DNA from 2 places in the Bacillus sp. ISL-47 genome. Region 1 is predicted to be linked to the other one. Evidence: riboswitches for the same ligand, from Rfam matches in the RefSeq annotation. Region 1 holds a riboswitch; the other holds the start of a gene.
The links. Region 1 has a riboswitch for S-adenosylmethionine ahead of J7I93_RS14580 (O-methyltransferase). Riboswitches for the same ligand answer to the same signal wherever they lie in the genome.
Positions count from the first base shown of each region.

Region 1 (7,379 bases):
GAGCTTAGAAAAGAGCTTGGCTTTAATGAACCCATTTATGTCCAGTATTGGAATTGGCTGATCCGATTCTTTCAGTTTGATTTGGGGGAATCTTATATGACGAAACAGCCAGTTTTGCAGGAGCTGATTAACAAAGTTCCTGCCACACTTTCCTTAACTTTTTCATCAATGGCGGTTATGATGCTGATAGCTGCACCGATAGGAACTCTTGCTGCCTTGTATAAGAATAAATGGATTGATCACCTCAGCAGGATTTTTGCTTTAATTGGTGCTTCAGTACCCAGCTTCTGGCTGGGGCTGCTTTTTATGCAGCTGTTTTCTGTTAAACTGGGAATTCTGCCTGCTATGGGAAAAGGTACTTTTCTTCATTTGCTGCTGCCATCCCTAACATTGGGAATTGCGATGGCTGCTGTTTATGTTCGGCTATTGAGGTCCAGTCTGCTGGAAAGCCTGGGACAGGATTTTATCAAGTCTGCGAGGGCACGGGGGCTTTCACAAAAAAGAATTTTTTTCTTTCATGCTTTTCGCCACTGCCTTACCCCGGTTATAACTATTTTTGGGGTAAGTCTGGGGAGTTTGCTTGGCGGAACAGTTATTATTGAAGTTCTTTTTGCATATCCTGGGGTTGGCAAACTGGTGGTAGAAGCAATCGTTAGAAGGGATTATCCGGTTATCCAGGGGTATATTCTTTTCATGGGGCTGTTTGTCGTGATGATTAATTTATTGGTTGATCTTTCGTATCGATACCTGAATCCGGAAATCCGATTGAGGGGTGGGGACAAGGGATGATAAATCGTTTGCGAACAACAAATTCGGTCATTTTATTAATGGGTCTTTTTCTTATTGCCATCATCATTGCTCCTTTTATTGCTCCATTTGACCCGAATCAGGTGAATATGGCCGACCGGTTAAAGCCATTGAGTTTGGAACATTTTTTGGGAACTGACCATTTAGGGAGAGATGTTTTTTCCAGAATCTTGTCTGGTGCCCAAACGACAGTTGGTACAAGTTTTCTGATATTGGCTATTTCATTGCTTCTTGGTGTTCCAATTGGCCTCGTCTCTGGATATATCGGAGGAAGATTAGACCGTATTCTCATGAGGGTGGTCGATGCCTTTATGGCGTTCCCTGATTATATTGCCGCGATAATTTTGAGCGGCCTGCTGGGACCGGGGATATTCAATTTAATCTTTGCCATTGTCATGGTGAAATGGGTCGGATATGCCAGATTAGCCAGGAGTACCGTTCTGACGGAAAAACAAAAGGATTATATCTTAATAGCTAAAGTAAATGGTGTTGGCTCGATGAATATATTGCGCAGACATATGATTCCTCATGTTTTAGGGAATGTGATGGTTCTTGCGACCCTGGATGCCGGAAAAATCATTTTAATGATCGCTTCTCTCTCCTATATTGGATTAGGGGCTCAGCCTCCGACTCCAGAGTGGGGGGCGATGCTGAATGAAGCAAAGGCATTCTTCTATAATGCTCCACACTTAATGCTCATTCCCGGTTTAGCCATTATGGTGATTGTCCTTATTTTTAATTTGTTTGGTGATTATTTAAGAGATTACTATGATGTGAAAAACCAGAACGGAGGCAGATGATGTCTGTTTTAACCATTTCGAATTTAACCATAAAACATAGGGAAGAAACCCTGGTACAAAATATCGGGTTATCCATCAATGAAGGGGATTGGGTGGCGCTAGTCGGTGAGAGCGGAAGCGGGAAAAGTGTAACAGCTTCCTCCATTGGAGGCCTGCTGCCGCGTGAGCTCATCATTTCGTCTGGCAGCATCCATCATGGCGGTGTAAATCTCTCCAGCTTAAAGGAAAAAGAATGGCGCACCTATCGCGGGAAAGCCATTTCCTATATTTTTCAGGATTATCAGGGAGCTTTCACCCCATTTATGACCATCGGTGCTCAATTCGATGAAATGCTGAGAACACATTTGAATGATTCGAAACAACTAAGAAAATCAAGGGCTTTGGAGTGTTTAAACAATGTAAATCTGCCTGGAGAAAGGGTCTATCAAAGCTATCCATTTCAGCTAAGCGGAGGGCAGCTGCAAAGGGCTGCCATTGCCATGGCGACGATACTTAAGCCGAAATTGCTCATTGCAGATGAGCCGACAACCGCTCTTGACAGCATTACTGCAGTCCATGTTCTTCAGCTGCTTGCTGAGCTGCAAAAGCAAACAAACTGTGCAGTATTATTTATTACTCATGATTTGCGGCATGTACGGAAATTCGCCAATAAAATGGCTGTCATGCGAAAGGGAGAGATTGTCGAGTCCGGAATGAAAACGGCGGTATTAATGAATCCCAAGCATGCCTATACGAAAGCTTTGATAGCTGCCATTCCTTCTTTGAAGCAGACGAAAGAACGACTGGTAACGATAAAAAATTTGATTTAAAGAAGCGGGTGAATAAATGAATACGGCTGGACTTGAGGTACTGGTTTCAAAAAATATTACGAAGCAGTATTCGTTTGGGCAAATTGCGGTCGATCAAGTATCTCTTGTCATAAAGAAAGACGAATGTCTGGGCATTGTTGGGGAGAGCGGGAGCGGGAAAAGCACATTAGCGAGGTGTCTCCTTGCATTGGAAAAAGTAGATCAAGGTGAAATCTGGTTTAAGAACAAGGCGCTGCATACGGCCAGTAAAGAGGACCTTCGCTCAATTAGAAGGGGAGTCCAGGCAGCCTTTCAAAACCCTGCCGCCTCTCTGAATCCGAAACTGAAAGTCATCGATTCGCTGATGGAACCATTGGATTTTCAAAAGAATATCCAGCCGTCTTTTTTAAAAGGAATTCGGCAGCAGCGAGAAAAGGCAGCAGAACAGCTGCTTGAGATGGTGGAGCTTCCATCCAAATATCTTTCCTGTTATCCCCATGAATTAAGCGGAGGTCAAAAGCAGAGGGTCACGATCGCCCGAGCCATAAGTATTGAACCTTCGCTTATCATTCTGGATGAACCCACAGCGAGTCTTGATGTTTCGGTTCAGGCCAAAGTCTTGAATCTATTAAAAGACCTTCAGCAGCATTTAGGCGTGTCCTATCTATTTATTTCGCATGATTTGGCTGCAGTGAACTTCATGAGCGACCGGATCATGGTGATGAAACAAGGCCAGGTAGTAGATGAATTCAGCAAATATGATTTATTTTCAGTGAAAAGACATCCATATACAAAGGAATTGCTGTATGTTTTTGAAGGGTAAGGGGGATCATCATGAATCATAAGGCATATCTCACTTTGGCTATTCCACTCATTATTTCAACCATAAGCACTCCCTTATTAGGGGCAGTTGATACAGCGGTGGTGGGCCAGATGCAGGATCCTTCATACATTGCTGCAGTTGCAGTAGGTACGATTATATTTAATACATTGTACTGGCTGTTTGGATTTTTGCGGGTCAGCACATCCGGATTTGCCGCTCAAGCTCATGGTGCAAAGGACACGGAAGGCGGAATGCTGGCAATCGCCCGTCCTTTCCTTATCGCTGTTATAGCAGGAATTAGTTTAATTGCCCTTCAGTTGCCAATTATGCAAGTGTTCTTGCCGCTGTTAAGCCCGGATCCTCATGTACAGTCACTTGCCGATGATTATTTGCAGATCAGGATTTGGGGTGCGCCCTTTGCTCTCTTAAACTATGTCATTCTGGGCTGGCTGATGGGAATGTCTATGATCAAAATATCGCTGTTAGTGCAAGTGTTGATGAACCTCATGAACATTGTCCTGGATATCCTCTTTGTATTTGGCTTTTCGTGGGGTGTTTCCGGTGTAGCAGCAGCGACTTTACTGTCTGAAATAACGGCTTTTGCCATCGGATTAGTGATTGTTTGGAAAGCTTCTCCATTCAAAGGAACATTTCCATCTTTTCATAAAGTGATAGACTCGTCATCGTTCAAGAAAATGATGAAAGTGAACAGGGATTTGTTTATTCGGACGGTTTGTTTGTTAATTGTTTTTAATTTATTTACTGCCAAGGGTGCTTCCTTTGGAACAGAAACATTGGCTGCCAATGCAATCCTGCTCCAAATCCATTACATCATGGCTTATTTTTATGATGGTTTTGCCAATGCATCCAGTATTATGACAGGAAAAGCAATTGGCTCAAAAGATAAAACACTGTATCAGCAGACGCTCAAGTTATCCTGGCAGTGGGCAATATATTCATCGGTTATAATAGCCAGTGTCTATTATTTGCTGAATGATTATATTCTCAGGTTATTTACAAATATTCCAAGGATCATAGAAACGGCCCAAAGCTATGAAATATGGATTATCGTGTTTCCCCTTACGATAAGTTTTGGTATTATTCTTTATGGAGTTTTTACCGGTGCAACCGAAGCCGCACCTATTCGGGATTCCATGCTCCTTGCCTTATCCATTTTTTTACTTGTTTATTTTCTGGTGGTGCCGATCGCCGGAAACCATGGATTATGGCTGTCCTTTCTGATCTTCAGTGCAGGGCGTTCCGTCTTTTTAGCGATGTATGTCCCCCGGTTAACAAGAAAACTGTTTCCTGAGACTGGACCATTTAATAATGAAGAAAATAAAACACTTAAGAGCTCTTTATTGTAATGAAGAAGCTCTTTGTAAGTAGCGTTATGGATGTTTTCACATCAGTCTTGCTGTTTAGCAGGACTTTTGTGTATTCAGCAGCTTTTTTATAGTAAACTTTATACTCATATTTCGGGCCTGCAAAAAAAGGAAAAAAATTTTATAAAGGAAGATATTCAAGTTGCCATTTTTCTGAAACTATGCAATACTTGTTTGAAAAATCAATATTATAATCAAATTCTTATCCAGAGAGGTGGAGGGACTGGCCCTGCGAAGCCTCAGCAACCCCTGATTATTTCAGGAAGGTGCTAATTCCAACAGAGTTAACGCTCTGGGAGATGAGAGGTCGTTTTTAAAGTATAAAGGCCTCTTGTAATAAGAGGTCTTTTTTGTTGCCTTTTTATAAAAGGCTATTTTCGTAAAGTTAGTTGCTTTTAAGCGATTAAATGAGTTTAGCCACTGAGTTGATTGGAGCGGAGGGCACTTGATCCTCGAAAATGCTGTCGCATTTTCATCGTGCGGTGTCTATTCGAGGAAGCTTATTCAATGTCCTGCGGGAGGAGAGGGGGTGAGAGACCCCACAGGCAAAGCCGAGGAGGCTCTCATTCCTCCCCGCGGAAAGCAAGTGCCTGCAGCGGAAATCAACGGATATCATTTTCAAGCTCAAAAAACAATTATTTAGAAAACAGCCATAAAAAAGAATGTGATTTATTTGATTTAAAGATACGACCTATAAAAGAGGAGGAATGGACATAATGGAAAGCAGCGTTATACAGGTACCGGAAGCTTACGTAAAGATATTACAGGAATCACAATTGCTCGGCTTTGAGCAGTCATGTGATCGAAAAACAGGTTTTTTACTAAAGGGTTTGGCTGCCTCAAAACCAGGGGGCAGCTTTTTAGAGCTGGGAACAGGTACAGGAGCGTCTGCTGCCTGGATCATCGATGGAATGGATGAATTCAGCACGCTTACAACGGTTGACATTGATTCAAGAGTTCAGTCCATCGCAAGAAGGCACCTGGGGAATGACAGGAGAGTATCATTTTGCTGCGAGGACGGAGCAGCCTTTATTCAAAAACTATCAGAACGGTTTGACTTTATTTTTGCAGATACGTGGCCGGGAAAATTCGAGCTGCTGGACAAAACGTTGGACCATTTAAATGTTGGCGGATTTTATGTGATTCATAATGTGTTTCCGCAATCGAAATTACCAGAAAAATATAGAATCAAAGCAACTAAACTCTTAAAAACTTTGCAGGACAGACCTGACCTGGACATTACAGAATTAGATTGGTCTACCGGGCTGATATTGGCAGTTAAGACTGGGGTTAATTTATAGAATGAAATTATCACTAGAATTGGGGGATCGTTCATGAATCTTGTGAAAAATCAGGTTGAACATGTACTGCATGAGGGTGAAAGCGTTATTGAATGTTTAAGCTGTTCATTAGTAGCACATTACTGTTTAGCACCGCAGGCAGGCTTCTTTGCGGCAACGAACAAAAGACTGCTATTCTGTGGAATCCAGGTATCAGAAACAAACAAGGAATTTGTTGAAGAATTTGAGTATAGGAATATCGCTTCCCTTTCAGAAAAAAGAGGAATCACAGGAAAGCATATTCATTTGTACTATAACCAAGACTTGTACAAATTCCAGCAAATTCAGGGCATGAATATGTTTGATTTTATGGTAGCTGTTAAGGAAAAGATGTGCTTGTTTTCCACTTCAACAAAAGAGCATTATCCTGTAAGATAAGCGCTCTTTTCAACTTAGGTTTTGGTTTTAATAAATTAAAAAGGGCGAAAATATTTGAATTTATGCCTCGGGGTTTTTTTTAAGAATCGTAAGAAATCCTAATTACTTAAGTAATCTTGCCATACATTAGCGATTAAATGGACCCCTCTCTGAATTTCCTGCATAGTGGGTGCACCATATCCAAGCATCACTTGATGGTTTGGCTTGTGAAGCAGATACATAGGTGAAACAGCATCAATTTCAACTCCTCTTGCCTTTGCCAGTTCGATTGCTTTTGATTCATTCAATCCTTCGGGTAATGTCACGGTGATATGTAAGCCTGCTGTACCCCCTATGATTTCAAATTGTTCTCCCAAATGGTTTGATAGGCTTTCTATTAAACAGTTTCTTTTGCCTCGGTATAGAGTTCTCATTTTTGCTATATGAGATGTATAATTTCCTTCTTCCATAAAATTTGCAGCAACCCGCTGGTCGATTCTTGAAACAGTCGATTTTTGATAAGTATTAAACTTTTCAAAGTCTTGTTGAAGAGAAGCTGGCATAACAAGATAACTTATTCGAAGGGACGGCAGCAATGTTTTTGAAAAGGTGCCAAAGTAAAGCACACGGTCTTTTGAATCCAGATGGGATAATGTCGGGATAGGTGCTCCTTTGTAGCGAAATTCAGAATCATAGTCATCCTCGATAATATGAGCATCCTCTTTATCTGCCCAATTTAATAACTCAGCCCTTCTAGCAATAGACATTATCGTGCCGGTCGGATATTGATGAGCTGGTGTCAAATATAATAGTTTTACTGGCTCATTAGGCACACGGCATCCTTCTTCATCCACAGAAATCGGATGACATGACAGCTGTAATTGTTCAAAAACAGATTTTGCCCGAATAAAACCAGGATCCTCTGTTCCGATGGCTCTCCGGTTAAAAAACAAACATACGTTTAGTAATTGCTGCTGAAAACCGCTGAATACATACACTTGCTCAGGCTGGCAGGCCAGCCCTCTAGCCTGTTGCAGGTATTGTGCAATTTGTACACGGAAAGAATATTCTCCCTGCCA
Region 1 covers NZ_JAGGQS010000043.1:38,959-46,337, reverse strand. Annotated here, with positions in the region: gene nikB (nickel ABC transporter permease) at 1-789, shown strand, start outside; gene nikC (nickel transporter permease) at 786-1,607, shown strand; gene J7I93_RS14600 (ABC transporter ATP-binding protein) at 1,604-2,416, shown strand; gene J7I93_RS14595 (ABC transporter ATP-binding protein) at 2,433-3,218, shown strand; gene J7I93_RS14590 (MATE family efflux transporter) at 3,230-4,585, shown strand; SAM riboswitch class I at 4,803-4,909, shown strand; gene J7I93_RS14580 (O-methyltransferase) at 5,320-5,904, shown strand; gene J7I93_RS14575 (PH domain-containing protein) at 5,938-6,321, shown strand; gene pdxR (MocR-like pyridoxine biosynthesis transcription factor PdxR) at 6,420-7,379, opposite strand, start outside.

Region 2 (7,379 bases), on a different contig from region 1:
TAGTGGTCGACGATTAAGACATACTTTCCATCGAAAACCATGCTGGCATACTCATCCAGGTCATGCTCATCAAATCTTGTTCCGTCTTTTTTATCAGGATCTATTCCTGAACTCGTTGCGGGGTCTTCACCCATAAATAGCGCTTTTACGGAGTCAAGGAAGCGCTGGTTGCCCAGTTCCTGGGATCCGACAATTTTTAGGTTTACACCATAATTGTCTGCAAAGCTATCAAGATTTGCTCCATCTTTTGAAACAATAACCAGGTTTTCTTTTTGGTACCCGTTGGACTCTGCTCTTTCAATTGCATCTTTGAGCTCATGCTGTGTATCATAACCGCCGATTAATATATTTTTCTTCATATTTTCTCACTCCTATAGTCTTGTTTTTTTCTTACTTTCCCGGAAGAGCGTCTCGGGAAACTCTATTAATAGATTAGGGAGCAAGGACGATACGAAAAATATTAATTTAGGCGGCTAAGCGAGAGCCTGAGCAGGCATGGTTTCCTGCATGAAACTATTTTTCCATGCAAGTAAAATATAAACGAATCCCGAATATTTAACAGGTACAAGCCGTATGAATTAATAAATCTAGGTGAATACAGTATGATAGTGATATCACTCTATTATCTGGAACTTGCTGCTGGAGGTGGATATATGGAGATTGAGAAGCTGGCTAAAAAGCTGAAAGTCCGAACCCCTGTTATATTAGGGAGTGAGCGGTTTTCGAAATTTGCCATTTTGCTTCCGCTGGTTGAAATGAATGATGAAATTCATGTTCTGTTTGAAGTGCGTTCGCTTAAAATGAGGAGGCAGCCTGGTGAGGTATGTTTTCCGGGAGGAAGAATTGATCCTGGCGACAGGGATGAAGAACATACTGCTATCCGTGAGACATCAGAGGAACTGGGTATTGGCGAAGGTAGCATCACAGATGTTTCTCCGTTAGATTACATGATTTCTCTTGGGCAAATCATCTATCCTTATGCAGGCATTATTAAAAACCCCAGTCAAATTGTGCCTAATCCTGCGGAAGTGGAGGAGATCTTTACTGTACCGCTTTCGTTTCTCAAGGAAGTAAAGCCGGAAACTTACCACGTGAATTTTAAGGTAGAGCCTGAAGAGAATTTTCCTTTCGACTTAATCGTTGGAGGCGAGAATTATAATTGGCAAACAAGGAAGATGGAAGAGGTATTTTACTATTTTGAGGACAAAGTTATTTGGGGACTCACAGCAAGGATTCTTAAGCATTTCCTTGAAATCATTTACGAAACCCCTAGTGAGAATAATTAAAAATGAAAGCGTTTTATGAAAACTATTTTTAAAAAAGTGGTTGACGCGGCTCATTTAAATGTTTATGATTTATTTTATTAATTTAAATACTTAAAAACTTCTTATCAAGAGAGGCGGAGGGACTGACCCTATGAAGCCTCGGCAACCAGCATATATATGCCCGGTGCCAAATTCAGAGGAAATTTAATTTCCGAAGATGAGAAGGCGGAATGAATGGTACGTTAATTCAAACCCCTTCTTGTCTGTTATGGGCAGAAGGGGTTTTTTATGTTGATAAAGGCACATTATTAAAGCAGGGGGAATGCAATTATGTCAGCGATATCAGTAGGACTTTTGGGGTTTGGCACAGTAGGAAAAGGTGTTTATGAAACAATAAACAAACATCAGGGACGGCTTAAAGCAATACTTGGAAAAGAAGTGAAAGTCACTGCCATTCTTGTAAAGAATGTAGATAAGCATGCTTTACCTGAAAAGGACGTACTTCTAACTGATGATTTTCAAAAAATAATTGATCTTCCAAAGCTTGATGTAGTGATTGATGCGATTGTTGGGAAGGAGCCGGGCTATACATATTTACGTCAGGCTATTACAAGAGGCTGCCATGTGATAACAGCAAATAAAGAAATGTTTGCGCATCATGGAAGTGAATTAAAAGTGCTGGCAAAAGAGCATAATGTTTCATTGGGCTTTGAAGCAACGGTAGGAGGCGGGATTCCCATTATCCAGACTCTCAAGCAGCTGCTTAATGCAAATAAAATTGAGAGGATTGAAGGCATCCTAAATGGCACCTCCAATTTTATTCTAACAAGTATGCGCGAAGAAAAGCTTTCATTTGAAGCCGCGTTAAAAATCGCCCAGGAAAAAGGGTACGCAGAAGCAGACCCTGAAAACGACATCGAAGGATACGATGCTTTTTATAAAGCCGTCGTCCTGAGTGAACTTGTATTCGGGAAGGCGCCGGAGTGGGAGAAATCAACAAGGATAGGCATTACCGATATTTCAATTGAGCAAATTAATATTGCTTCTTCCCTGGGCTTAAGGTTTAAGCATGTGGCTTCTCTTGAGAAGGAAAAAAGTGCAGTCCAATGTACAGTGAAGCCCGTATTGGTTGGAGAGTCCCATCCGTTGTACAGGGTTGAAGGGGTACAAAACGCGGTTTCAATTGATGCAGATATTGTGGGGAATATAAGCCTCCAAGGGCCTGGAGCGGGAATGTTTCCAACAGCGAGTGCCATCATAGAGGACTTGATTCATCTTGGTACAAATGATTTCCCAGCTGTCTTTGAAGAATTTAATGCTGAAGGAATAGATGCGGGCTTGCCTATTTGGGCATTGTTCGGTGGAGCGGACAAAGCAGAATTGCCTGAAGACTTTGATATCCTTGGAAGAGTTTCAGCGGATGCGGTGATTGTAAAGGCCTCAGAGGCAGCTGTAGCCTCATTGGAGGATAACACTGTAGTTGCTTACCAAATACTTGGAGATCATGGCTTTGTGGAAATACTGGCAGAATTGCAGCCAGTATAAGAAGTGAAGTCTATAAAAAAAAAACAGGAGGAGCAGCTTATGGGCTGCCCCTCCTGCATTATGCTTATAGAGATGGTGGATGTTATGCCTGCTGATTTTTCAATAAAGACTGATTTAGTCCGGAGTATAGATCCTTCACATGAACCGTCACTATCTTGGCGCCAATCTGGACATGGACCATATTATCAAAAACAGCTGTTACCAGGCCGTTTAATGACACATTCGTACCAATATTTAAATCCTTATCAGCAACTTTCACGTTCTTCTTATCTGCCATCGTAACACCATCCCATTCCATTTTATTAATAATCATTCATACAAAGAATATTGCCTTTTTATAGTAAAATAAACGCTCAAATGAAAAAAGTCCAGTAAAAAAGCCTGGTTTTTTATCGACAAATTCCTTTAGGTACCAGGTACCTGTCGAATTTTCTTTAACGGAAGACAGATGATGGCACATTAAACTGGTTCCATAAGAAGATGATAAACAGGATGGACAGGATCCAGGCTGCTACGGGCCGTTTGTGGTGAACTATAAGAATGGTAAACATGGTTGTGTTAAAAAAGATAGACCACTTTAAGCTCCATCCATTAGAGTATTTAATCAGGTTTAATTTAATGTCAATGATTTCATTAACAGTATAGAGGAGAACCCAGCCTGCAATGTAAAGGATCTTCTTAAATAAGCTGCGGTTTTTGGGGAATCTGTATAAAAAAATGAGAATGGTGGCTGGGTATTTAACGGCCATGATGGAAAAAGTGACATGAGTGTTGGTCAGGTGGACTTGCTCATCAAATCCCTGTGGATTATATCTCCACATTGGATAGTGGTCAGATAACAAATATAAATAAAGAAAGTCCCCCAAGATGAAGAAAAGCAGGGTGGGATAATAATTTCTCCAGTTTCTCCAGTCTCCCCATTTCCATAAAGCAAAAAACCATACAAAAGCATAGAGCGCATTCAATCGATTCATCCCCTTACCAGTACACAAACCTGTTATTCCTATATTATCCAAGTGAAATAAGTTTTAAAAAAAATAAAATAGGACTTTAGTTTGTTTTTTTCAGTGATTTTCCCTTAATCCGAAATTGGTCCTAACTTACAGGAATGAATTTGCGAGGAAAGGGGTATGGATAGTTCATAAATATAGCTTACAAAAAGGATGATATACTGCACATGAATATGCCTCTTGCCATAGGGCTAATATTTCTTGTCCTATTTATAACTGCTCTGATCGGGATAAAAATCCTAAGGATACCTGATATTGTTATTTATATTATTTTAGGAGCCGGAATCGGCTTTTTCGGATATTTCCAGGATACAAAGGTAATTGAGGTTGCTGGAGAGATAGGTCTAATCCTGCTATTCTTCCTGCTTGGAATGAAATTCTCTGTTCGTGAATTAAGAAAAAATGGGAATAAAGTTTGGAAACCAGGTCTTTTGGATGTCCTGCTTGGTGTGGGTGTGACAACAGCAATTGCCTATATTGCTGGCCAAAACTTATTTGTATCGCTGTTAATCGGAGGAATTGTATATGCTACAAGCTCCTCTATTACGGTTAAGCTGCTGGAAAGCAAAGGTCGCCTTGACAATAAGGATTCCGAATATATACTTTCCCTTTTAATTTTTGAGGATCTAATTGCGCCTATCCTGGTGACAGTTTTAATTGGATTAAGCGGAGAAAGCTTTTCATTTGTAGATTTTCTTTTAATCTTTCTTAAAGTAGCCCTCTTAGCCGGAATTGCTATATGGATGAGCAGAATTGTTCTTCATAAAGCCCAGCATTGGATGAAAAAGGTTGCGAATGAAGATTCGTTTTTAATTTTAGTATTGGGAGTAGCGATTACTTATGGAGGATTCGCTGTATTCCTTGGGCTTTCAGAGGTAATTGGCGCTTTTCTAGCTGGAATCATGCTTGCCGGAACGGTCGTAAAGGTCAAAGTGGAAGAAGTCGTTTTTCCAGTCAGGAACCTCTTTCTCCCATTCTTCTTCCTTAACTTTGGTCTTTCACTTGAGTTTAAAGAAGATATACCCTCAATTGGACTCCTGGGTGTGATCGTCTTATGGTCAATCATCCATAAGCTGGCTGTTGGTTATTTCGGAGGACAATGGTATGGACTATCTAAAACGGATTCCCTCAAGTCGGGATTTTCAATGGCCTCAAGGGGGGAATTCTCTGTTATTATTGCAGGATTGGCAACAGGAGGACTAAAGGTATTTGCTGGTGCTTATATCTTAATTGCTGCTTTAATCGGCATGCTGCTGTTTCAACTGGCCCCCCGTATTCAGAAATGGCTGAGTAAAAAACAGGAGAAACAAGCATAAAACCGGAAGAGCCGCTCCTTTCTAATGGAATAGGAGCGGCTCTTCCGGTTTATTTTTATCATCTTTCAATGAAATATGAAGTTCTTTTTTCTTATTTACAGCAGCATAAAATACATCCTCAAGATTTTTAATCTGCTTTTTTAATAATTCCCGCTTAAGCCACTCTTCGCTAATGTTTTCCCGCCGCATGACATTTCTATAAAGAATACCGTCTACAATGATGGGGAGCTCCCAGCTGCTTTCTCTAATAGGAGAAGAGAAATGCTCTACCCGGGCTGTTTCTTTTTGCGGCAGTAATTTGACAGTGAGCTCCCCATTGGGCTCAACCATGGCAAAGTCAACATCTTTTATATTAAACACATTTTTCTCACGCAGCATCCGCAGCACATTATCAATCGAATATTTTATGGTTTCCATATTCTTGACGAGAAACTGCCCTTTGTAAATGACGATAGTTGGCTCAAATGTGACCAATTTCCCAAACTTTCTATTTTTAATCTTCAAATAGGAAACAAGCATTTGCAGTGAGGCAATGCCAATAACTGCGAACATGGTGAAGAGGTGATTAACCTTTGGTTCTGCTATGTCGGCGCCAACAACAGATCCCAGGGTAAGGATAACTAAAAAATCAAAGACCGGCAGTTCACCTATGGATCTTTTTCCCATAATTAATGTGACAGCTAATAATAACGGCAAAATCGTATAGATCCTTCCAAGGACCTTCATTAAATCAATAAATGCATCCATCACGGCACCCCTTAAAAATTTTCTTTTTCAGACATTGTTGGTTAAGATTTTTTTTACTCAGGGAGTTTTATAAAAATGATGAAGTTATTGAAAAAGTTCTTCAACATTGGCAAATTAACCCTTCTTTCTATGCCGTGATACGAAAGGATTGCCGGTAATCCAAAATCTCCAAGGATAATCCTTAGCTTCGCCGGAGTTGTCGATCCCAATCCGTTTTCCGCAGGAGATATCCTGTGGAGTGGTTCCTTTTGCAATCAGAAGAGGAGGCTCGGAAAAGCTGCTGCCATAGTCTCCCATGGTAATTCCTAGAGCTTTCGTCAATTTTCCCGGTCCGTTTGTGAGATTCTTAGGGATTTCTATGTTTCTCCTTTGTTTCATAAGTTCAATCCCATCAACGGGCTGGACTGCCCTAATTAGAATGGCTTCAGGCTTTTCAATGGGGCCACTGACGACATTCACCAAACAGTGAGTATGCATGACATATGTATAGGCAACTCCAGCCTCGCTGAACATTATTTCAGTCCGCTTTGTTCTCCGGTTTCCAAAGCTGTGTGCTGCCCGGTCTTCCGGCCCCATATATGCCTCTGTTTCAACGATATAGCCTGAAGTAAGTCCTTCTTCTGTTTCTTTTATTAAAAGGCAGCCCAAGAGAGCTTCAGCCAATTTTAGTGTGGGCTGCTGAAAGAAAGCTTTTGGAAGTGAAGTATATGGAATATGGTTTTTAAGGTGTTTATCGGGCATGAATATCTCTCCAAACTCGTTTTTCTCTGGAAGAATGAAACTGTAAAAAAGCATTTGTGTGCAAAAGGGAAATCTTTTCATTGAACCTATTTTTTAATGGAGTGAAGCTTAATATGCTGCACCCTTTTTCATATGCTATTACCCTGTGCCATTTTTTCATAATCATACAAATGTAAGGTGAATACTTTTGTTAAGTTAAATAGCCTGAAGTATAATAGCAAAAGCAAATACATAACAGGATGTGTAATGACATGAATAAAAAAATTGGGTTTATCGGATGCGGGAAAATGGCACAGGCTATCATTGGCGGAATTATAAAATCCAAATTGCTTATTCCAGGGCAGATTATAGCCACTGCCAATACAAAGGAGACACTCGCTGATGTTAAAAATAGGCTGGGCATTGAGATAAGCCTTACCAATAAACATGCAGCAGTTGAGGCGGATATTTTATTTCTGGCTGTAAAGCCTGATCTCCATATTGAAGTAATTAAAGAAATCAAGGATAGTATTAAGCCGGGTGCAATCATTATAACAATTGCTGCAGGCATCAGCCTGGACTATTTGGAAAGAGCTTTTGGCCAAAAGATAAAGGCGATCCGCTCCATGCCAAACACTCCATCGTTGGTTGGAGAAGGAATGAGTGCGATTGCAGCGAATAAATTAGTATCCGCAGAGGATCTTGAAGTGGTTATACAAATTTTCTCAAGCATAGGAAGAGCAGAAGTGATGGATGAAAAAATGATGGATGCCATT
Region 2 covers NZ_JAGGQS010000067.1:22,710-30,088, forward strand. Annotated here, with positions in the region: gene J7I93_RS21335 (YsnF/AvaK domain-containing protein) at 1-359, opposite strand, end outside; gene J7I93_RS21340 (NUDIX hydrolase) at 654-1,286, shown strand; SAM riboswitch class I at 1,385-1,489, shown strand; gene J7I93_RS21345 (homoserine dehydrogenase) at 1,596-2,810, shown strand; gene J7I93_RS21350 (hypothetical protein) at 2,893-3,087, opposite strand; gene J7I93_RS21355 (CBO0543 family protein) at 3,245-3,775, opposite strand; gene J7I93_RS21360 (cation:proton antiporter) at 3,988-5,136, shown strand; gene J7I93_RS21365 (DUF421 domain-containing protein) at 5,158-5,883, opposite strand; gene J7I93_RS21370 (DNA-3-methyladenine glycosylase) at 5,998-6,624, opposite strand; gene proC (pyrroline-5-carboxylate reductase) at 6,876-7,379, shown strand, end outside.
Region 2: linked by a shared signal. The riboswitch ahead of J7I93_RS21345 (homoserine dehydrogenase) and the one ahead of J7I93_RS14580 (O-methyltransferase) in region 1 are both predicted to bind S-adenosylmethionine.